Regions from separate parts of the Pectobacterium aroidearum genome, predicted to be linked through region 1. Evidence: predicted binding sites of a transcription regulator. Region 1 holds the regulator's gene; the other holds the start of a gene.
The links. The regulator LexA, encoded in region 1, represses DNA repair genes until DNA is damaged. The targets are predictions, from matches to a motif close to TNCTGTATGTACATACAGNA.
Positions count from the first base shown of each region.

Region 2: uvrB (excinuclease ABC subunit UvrB) is a predicted target of LexA. The motif match lies at 2,185-2,204, and genes of this name have one in related genera.

Region 1 is NZ_CP166097.1:4,432,316-4,436,947, reverse strand. It holds gene plsB (glycerol-3-phosphate 1-O-acyltransferase PlsB) at 1-1,859, opposite strand, end outside; gene AB8809_RS19960 (diacylglycerol kinase) at 1,987-2,352, shown strand; gene lexA (transcriptional repressor LexA) at 2,463-3,071, shown strand; gene AB8809_RS19950 (CsbD family protein) at 3,566-3,775, shown strand; gene zur (zinc uptake transcriptional repressor Zur) at 3,867-4,376, opposite strand; gene AB8809_RS19940 (pirin family protein) at 4,483-4,632, opposite strand, start outside.
Region 2 is NZ_CP166097.1:3,293,354-3,297,985, forward strand. It holds gene uvrB (excinuclease ABC subunit UvrB) at 1-1,961, opposite strand, end outside; gene bioD (dethiobiotin synthase) at 2,839-3,519, opposite strand; gene bioC (malonyl-ACP O-methyltransferase BioC) at 3,512-4,273, opposite strand; gene bioF (8-amino-7-oxononanoate synthase) at 4,254-4,632, opposite strand, start outside.

The DNA of each region.
Region 1 (4,632 bases):
AACACCAACAGATGCTGGATGTTATTGCGATAGTACGTCATCAGAACGGCCTGCTCGCGCGGCAGAATGATGATATCGCCAATGCTGTCCTTCTCGACTTCGAACTTGTTCATGCTCAGCGCATGTTCCAACAGTTCATCCGCTGTCTTTTTGGGAACCGTAATATCTTTGTGGTAAGGAACCTGACGCAGCAGTTGCAGATAGCAATCCAGCTGTTCTTGCATTTGCTCGCGAGTCAGTGAGCGCTGGCGGGATGCCAAAAGAGCCGTAGAACACAGGTTCATCGCGTTTGCTGCCGCAGAATTATTGATGCGTACCATGATATCCATCGAGATATCCTGCACCGTCGGCGTTAGCCAACTTGGGCGCTGTGCTTCGATAGGATCAATCGCATCACGCCATTGCGGAACATGCTGGTTCAGATAGGTGGTCAACGGGAGTGGTTCACCGAAGTTCACATACCCCTGGCCGAGATTACGCAGTTTGCGTAAACCGCGCACCATCTGCATAAAGCCTTCTTTTTCCTTCACCGCGCCGCGCAGCTCTTTCGCATAGGTGCCGACTTCCATCACATGCTCGTAGCCGACATAAATCGGCACCAGCGTGATAGGGCGCGTACCGCCTCTGAGCATGGCCTGAATCGTCATCGCCAGCGTACCGGTTTTCGGCTCTAACAGGCGACCCGTGCGTGAACGTCCGCCTTCCATGAAGTATTCCACCGAATAACCACGGGCAAACAGTTCACCCAGATACTCACGGAAAATAGTGGAATACAGCTTATTGCCTTTGAAGGTACGACGAATGAAGAAGGCGCCAAGGCGACGGAAGATCGGACCCGCTGGCCAGAAATTAAGATTGATGCCTGCGGCGATGTGCGGCGGCACTAGGCCCTGATGGTATAGGACGTAGGACAGCAGCAGATAGTCCATATGGCTGCGGTGGCAGGGCACATAGACAATACCATGACCATCCTGTGCCAGCTGACGAACGCGTTCGGCGTTATGGACGTTGATCCCTTGATAAAGGCGGTTCCACGTCCAGCTTAAGACGCGATCCGACAGACGCACGGCTTCGTAGGAGAAGTCGGCGGCGATTTCTTCCATCAACGCAATGGCGTTCTGCTGCGCTTTTTCATGGGAAATCTTCTTACTGCGCGCCTCATCGTCTACGGCCTTCTTGATCGCTTTGGAATCCAGCAGCTTATTAAACAGTTCCTGACGTACCGGCAAGCGTGGGCCAACTGCCGCCAAACGCTGGCGGGAGAAGTGCATACGCGCGACGCGCGCCAGTTTGTGGGCTATGGTTTTGTCAGTGCCATGCTCGGTCGCCATATAGCGCAGCGACACCGGGCTGGAGAAGCGAACAAAACTGTCACGCCCTAGCCACAGGACGGCGAAGAATTTCTCAATGCCGTTGAGCAATCGCAGGTGTGGTGTAGCCTGAGAATGGCCTTCCCGACCCGGAGAACGTCCAAACATCACGGAAACCGGCACCATCTGCACGTCTAAATCTGGATTGGCGCGATGCAGATCCAGATAGTCGTGGAACAGCTTGACGGATTTCTGCTTGGGAACGTAATAGCGGAAGACGCGCGGCCCGTCATTAATAAAGACGTGGCTGGGAAGTTCGACGCCGTTGAATTCGAACGATTGCGAGGGATCGGGTAACCCCAATGCCAGGCATTTCGCGCGTAGCGTCAAGAGATCCGCCTGAGAGTTATAAGGCAGAACATAGAGTATAGGACGTGAGGGATCTAACCCCAACTCGACCACGGGATCTGCGGGAATAACTTTACTTTTAACCAGCAGTTTTAGTGGGAGATTCAATAATTTATAGTAAATTTTACGCCAACCTGACATAACAACTTGGAGCCTCTTGTTAGCAATGCGCCGCAAGGATACCAGAAACTGCGTCGGAAATCTGTGGTGGTGAGACAACGTAAGCGCGTTAAAATGCGAACTATTTTACGTAAAGAATGGAGGATAAATGAATAAAGCAACGGGGATGACCCGGATTATTAAGGCGACCGGTTATTCCCTTAAGGGGCTGAAGCAGGCTTGGCAACATGAGGCGGCATTTCGTCAGGAAACAATATTGACGATTGTCGGCGTGATTATTGCGTGTCTGCTGCCGGTTACGCTGGTCGAAAAGCTGCTGCTGATCGGGTCTGTGGTATTGATTATGCTTTTTGAGCTGGCTAACAGCGCCATTGAAGCGGTTGTCGATCGTATTGGCCTTGAGCATCACGAATTATCCGGTCGGGCGAAAGATATCGGGTCGGCGGCTGTTTTTGTTGCCATCGTGTTAGCGGCTGTCGTGTGGGGTAGCATTCTCTGGCAACATTTTGCCTGACGGCACGCATAAATGAATAAAAGTCAGAGGCTTTGCCTATATCTCCATTCCCAATTGTGGCGTACCTGTATATACTCACAGCAAGACTGTATAAACAACCAGGGGGCGGAATGAAAGTATTAACAGCAAGGCAGCAGCAGGTTTATGACCTGATCCGCGATCACATTGCGCAGACCGGAATGCCGCCAACGCGCGCGGAAATTGCTCAACAGCTGGGGTTTCGCTCTCCCAATGCGGCTGAAGAACATCTGAAAGCACTGGCGCGTAAAGGTGTGATTGAAATCGTATCGGGTGCTTCTCGAGGTATTCGTCTGCTGATGGAAGAAGAGACGGGTATTCCTCTGGTTGGTCGCGTGGCCGCAGGTGAGCCTCTGCTGGCGCAGGAACATATCGAATGTCACTATCAGGTTGACCCTGCAATGTTCAAACCCAGCGCTGATTTTTTGCTGCGCGTGAGCGGCATGTCGATGAAAGATATCGGTATTATGGATGGCGATTTACTGGCCGTGCATAAAACGGAAGATGTACGCAATGGTCAGATTGTCGTCGCGCGCATTGACGATGAAGTGACGGTAAAACGCCTGAAAAAGCAGGGCAATATGGTGCACCTTCTCGCTGAAAACGAAGAGTTTGCCCCCATTGTTGTTGACCTGCGTCAGCAGAGCTTTTCGATAGAAGGCTTAGCGGTTGGCGTGATTCGTAACAGCGACTGGAGCTAACGGTCATAGAGATGCACTGCTCGTCTTTCTGGGTCAGTGCATCACGTTTTTGTGTTAATCGCTTTATGTGTGAGTTGCTTCATGTGTGAGTGCCCCGCGTGTTAATCTGCTAGTTGTATATATTTCGTTACATTTCGCGTGTGTTTTCTCTTCTCTCCCTTACCGCCTGTTTTTCCATTACTTTTACGGTCATTTTTCCTTTCTTGGCGCCTTCGCTAGTTACAGATTCCTTATTTTTAATTTTAAGTAAAATATTCGACTATAATTTTTATCAAGGTAAGCATTTTTATCTCGATTGAGCGTTTAGTCATTAAACATTAGCCATCACATTTAGGTTAGCCTGGCAGATCGAGGAAGGGCAGTGGTGCAGAGCACCGTGATGGTTCACAGAATGATGACTCTGCTTACTGAACAATTTATCTGACACTGACTGACGCCTACGTCGGTAGTGACGATTCATTTATGCGCAATACACCTAAGGTACGGAGATTCTGATGAATAAAGACCAAGCCAGCGGTAACTGGAAACAGTTTAAAGGTAAAGCGAAAGAGCAATGGGGCAAATTAACGGATGACGATCTGACGGTCATCGAAGGTAAGCGTGACCAACTGGTGGGGAGAATCCAGGAGCGTTACGGGTACGCAAAAGAAGCGGCAGAGAAAGAAGTGAAACACTGGGAAGAGCATCACAAATATCACTGGTAGTGAACGTGATGCTAAAAAACGATAGCCCTGAGGGCTATCGTTTTTTTTATATAGAAAAACCTTGTCAGGCAGAAGGCCCCATCAATAAGCGCTAGCGTTTTTTAATCGGAACCGTATGGTCGTGATCGCAATGATCCGGCTGCTTGCATGATGCCACTTCCTGACAGCCTCCACACAGCCCGTGCGCTTCCACAACGCTGTGGCGCAGCGTAAATCCCGACTGCTGTGCCAGGCTACGTAATGTTTCTTCCACCCCTTCGGTTTGACGTTCCGTAACCTGTCCGCAGCGGTCACAGATGAAAAGGGCAGACGTATGGCTGTGGTCTTCGATATGGTGACACAGCACGTAGCTGTTGTTTGATTCGACTCGATGAATGAAGCCTTGTTCCAGCAGAAAATCCAGCGCGCGATAGACGGTCGGCGGTTTGGCCTGGGGCTCGGAAACTCGCAGCAGATCCAGCAGGTCATAAGCGCTGATAGCACCTGACTGCTGTGCCATAAGGCGTAAAACCTCTAACCGCTGTGGCGTTAGACGCACAGCGCGCTGCTGACAAATCTGTTCAGCCTGGGCAAGAAGTTTGTCCTGTTTGGTTGAATCCATTGTCATATCACCCTGACGCATTGAGGAACAAGACGGATATCTTACCACGGCTGAATAAAAACGCCGAACTGGCGGCGTTTTCCTGATAAAACAACGGACAGAAGATCTAGACGACCAGATCGATGAGCAGCGCACGCAAAGGCGATTCTGCCCGTAGCGTCAACGTTGTTTCTTCTTTGATAAAGGCGCCGTCGCCACAGTGTAGGGCTTCACTGCTCTGATTGCCTTTTACCACCATTGAACCGTGAATCAGTTG
Region 2 (4,632 bases), 1.1 Mb from region 1:
GCGGCAGCTTCTTCGAACTCAAGATTCTGCGCATGCGTCAGCATTTTGCTTTCCAGCTCGCGGATTTTCAGCTCCAGCGCTTTCGGCGTCATAAGCTCATAACGTGCAGCCGGTTCTGCCGCTTTACGGTTGCCTCGCCCTTTGCCTCTGTTCGTGGGTTGGCCCAATTGCAGAATATCGGAAATTTTCTTATTGAGTCCCTGCGGCACAATCCCGTGTTCGGTGTTGTACGCCTCCTGCTTCTCACGACGGCGTTCCGTTTCGCCAATCGCCTTTGCCATGGATGGCGTAATCTTGTCGCCGTACAGAATCGCCTTACCGCGTAGGTTACGCGCTGCACGACCAATCGTCTGAATCAGAGAACGCTCGGAGCGCAGGAAGCCCTCTTTATCCGCATCCAGAATCGCCACCAGCGACACTTCTGGCATATCCAGCCCTTCACGCAACAGGTTGATACCCACCAGCACGTCAAACTCACCAAGGCGTAAATCGCGGATAATTTCAACACGTTCGACGGTATCAATATCCGAGTGCAGATAACGTACGCGCTCACCGTGTTCTTCCAGATATTCAGTTAGGTCTTCCGCCATTCGTTTGGTCAACGTAGTGACCAGCACACGTTCGTTAACCGCCGCACGCTGGCGAATCTCGGAAAGCAGGTCGTCCACTTGCGTCGCCACAGGCCGCACTTCAATGAGCGGATCGAGCAGCCCAGTGGGACGCACCACCTGATCGATCACTTCACCACCCGATTTTTCCAGCTCATAGTTACCCGGCGTCGCGGAGACATAGATCGTCTGCGGCGCCAGCGCTTCGAATTCTTCAAATTTCATCGGGCGGTTATCCAGCGCCGAAGGTAGCCGGAAGCCATATTCGACCAGCGTCTCTTTACGCGCACGGTCACCGCGATACATACCACCGATCTGGGGCACGGTAACGTGGGATTCGTCAATGACTAGCAGTCCGTCTGCCGGTAAATAGTCAAACAGCGTCGGCGGCGGCTCACCGGGGCCACGCCCGGAAAGATAGCGTGAGTAGTTTTCGATCCCGGAGCAATAGCCCAGCTCGTTCATCATCTCCAGATCAAACTGCGTGCGCTGGCTCAACCGCTGCTCTTCCACCAGCTTATCATTCGCCAGCAGTACCTTTCTGCGATCGGCCAGCTCCACCTTGATGTCTTCCATTGCCTGCAAAATACGTTCACGCGGCGTGACGTAGTGCGTTTTTGGATAGATGGTATAGCGCGGCACCGTCTGGAGGACATGCCCCGTCAGCGGGTCAAACAGCGACAATCGTTCCACTTCTTCATCAAACAGTTCAACACGCAGCGCGATTTCGTCAGATTCCGCAGGGAAAATATCAATCACCTCACCGCGTACGCGGAAGGTACCGCGCTGAAACGCCTGATCGTTGCGGGAATACTGCAACTCAGCCAAACGCCGCAAAATAGCACGCTGGTCAATCAGCATCCCCTGCGTCAGGTGCAGCATCATTTTCAGATATAAATCGGGATCGCCCAGACCATAGATAGCGGACACTGAAGCCACGACGATCACATCACGCCGTTCCAACAGCGCTTTTGTCGCGGAAAGACGCATCTGTTCGATATGTTCGTTAACCGATGCATCTTTTTCAATGAAGGTGTCCGAACTCGGAACGTAGGCTTCCGGCTGATAATAGTCGTAGTACGAAACGAAGTATTCGACGGCATTATCAGGAAAGAATTCTTTCATTTCGCCGTACAGCTGAGCTGCCAGCGTTTTATTTGGCGCCAGCATCATCGTCGGCCGATTGAGATCGGCAATCACGTTGGCGATCGTGAACGTCTTACCTGAACCGGTTACCCCGAGCAGCGTTTGATGCGCTAACCCGTCTTCCAGGCCCTCTTTTAAACGACGAATGGCCTCAGGCTGATCGCCTGCCGGTTTAAAGTCGGAATTCAGTGTAAATACTTTACTCATCGTTAAGCACGCTACTTATCGTTATTACGCATCGCTCAAGGCGACGTTCATGGGTGGATGCTCGGAGGCAGGTAAAAGACACAGACTGACGATTTCAGGCACGGCTGCGGGTCATCATCGGCATCCTTTGTCGCACCGTGATCACACGACAGCGACCACACTGACACGTGTGACATACGAGCTTTATTCTGAATGCCAATTGCGAAATTCGCCACCGCAATGATACTGGATATAAAAACAGCATCAAGAAAATTATCGCTGGATTGGATGATTAATCAACAAATGAATTTGCTAGCACATTCATCTTCAATCTACCAGATAAAATCATCATGATTTATCCCCAGATTTGGTAAAAATGTAACATGCGGGGACACCTGATGACGTTAATTTATGCAACTACACACCGTTGCTGCTTAAGACGCTTGATTTTACTTAAGCATATGATAATAAATAAATTAGCAAAACCGTGGAGAATAGCGCCAACCTGGCGACAACCCGCGCCAGCTCTCGGTTAGGACGCGTTGTCTATCCATAATACACATAGTTATCCACAGAAATGGTGGATAACTCCCACAAGCCCGCATCAGCACTGAGTTAGAGAAATACCCACTTCATTCGTGATTCCCTCTGATATGGATTTTCTTCACACTCTTTCTGTGATTTATCGCATAAGTATTAGATGGAAAAAGACTAAAAACAGCAGGGGACTGCATCACAACAATTCAGGCAATGCGGGGAGTGAGAGGAAAATTCAAGAAGGTTTTATCTATTGATCGCTATAAAAATGTAGGTTTTATACTTATGAAAACAGATGCCGGTAAAAAAACAATAAAACCTACTGTGATGATTAAAGTCAGCCGAGGGTTAACAAAAATGATTACTCCGCTAATAACCCAATATCGATATATTGCCCCAGATTATGCTGCTGAAGATCCGATAAGTAAGGAATTTCGCCCAGCATCGGCGCAGGCAGGCGCTGTTGCAGCGTTTGCAGATACGGCTGGTGCCATTTTCCAGGCGGTGTGATGTCGTTAGCAATCCAGCCGCCAAGGTGCAAACCCGCATGCTGAATCGCATGGGCGGTTAACATCGCGTGGTTGATACACCCCAGCTTGATGCCGACCACCAAAATCACGGGAAGCTGTTCCTGTATCACCCAGTCGGCAAACGTATCCTGCGCCGACAGCGGCGTAAACCACCCGCCTGCGCCCTCAACCAGCAACCAGTCTGCCTGTGTTTCTAACGCCCGCAGCCCTGCGGATAGCGCCGAAAGAGAGATAGGCCGCTGCTCTACCGCGCTGATAATATGCGGTGACGTCGGTTCCATAAACGCCAGCGGGTTCACGGCCTCATAATCCAGCCGGACGCTGCTATTCGCCTGAAGCGCCAGCGCATCACTGTTGCGAATGCCATCGGCCGTCATTTCACAGCCTGACGCCACAGGTTTATAGCCTGCGGTCCGGTACCCCGCTTGACTCGCCGCCTGTAGCAGCGCCGTACTCGCGACCGTTTTCCCCACTTCGGTATCCGTTCCCGTCACAAACCAGCGCTCAATCACGATAAATCACTCCATAAACCAGTTGATAGCTGAGCGGGTAGCCGCCCTGCTCTTGCGGATAGTGGGCAGACAGCGCCGCCAGTCGTGCCCGGCTCAATAGCCCCGGCGTGCGCCCTTCATGCAGCCAGGTCGCCCCAATCCCTTTCAGCGATTTCATTAACGCCAATACATCAGGGAATAGGCAGACCTCACGTTCTTGCACCAGATGATGCCGGTAAGGCTGACAAGCAGCGTCGATGGCGGAGAGCGGCAGAAAGCGATTTGTCCGTTGCGTGCCGTCCAGCCGCTGCCACGCCTGCGACAGTTCGCTTAAGGAGCCGTCTGCCAGTGTCGCAAACGCAATCACGCCCCCCGGACGCGTGACCCGATACATCTCTGCCAACGCGCGCGGTAACGAGTCACACCACTGCACGGCCAGATTGCTATAGCTGATATCCACACTGCAATCCGCCAGCGGCAGGTTTTCGATATCCCCTTCCTGATAGCGATCAGCAGCCTGCTGCTCACGCGCCTGTGCGAGCATGGCAGCCGATAAATCCAGCGCAATCACCGTTTTTCCCCGTTGACGCCAGTGGCGGCTAAAGTGCCCGGTTCCGCATCCCGCATCCAATACCAGTAAACCACCGTGCGGCGGCATCAGCGCCAGCAGACGTTCTCCGCTGGTGCGTTGCAGTTCGGCAAAGCGGTCATAGCACCCTGCCGCACGTCCAAACGCCTGCGCGATCGCCTGCTTGTTATAATTTTCTGTCAGCATGATGTAATACCGTAAGCAAGCGGCTGATATCTTCCGGCTGATGTTCCGCCGTCAGCGTAATCCTCAGGCGTGCGCTACCGGGCGGCACCGTCGGCGGTCGCATGGCACTGACCCACACGCCCTGTTCACGCAGATGGCTTGTTAGCGCCAACGCGCGCGCGTTCTCACCGACAATCAGCGGCTGAATTGCGCTCTGTGAATCCATCAGTTGATAGGACGAGTTGGAGAAGCCTGCACGGAACTGCTCAACATTGCGCCGTAGCGCCTCACGTCGCGCGTCGCCCTGACGAACACAGTTGAGTGCCGCACTCAACGCACAGGCCTGCGCTGCGGGCATTGAGGTGCTGTAAATCAAATGA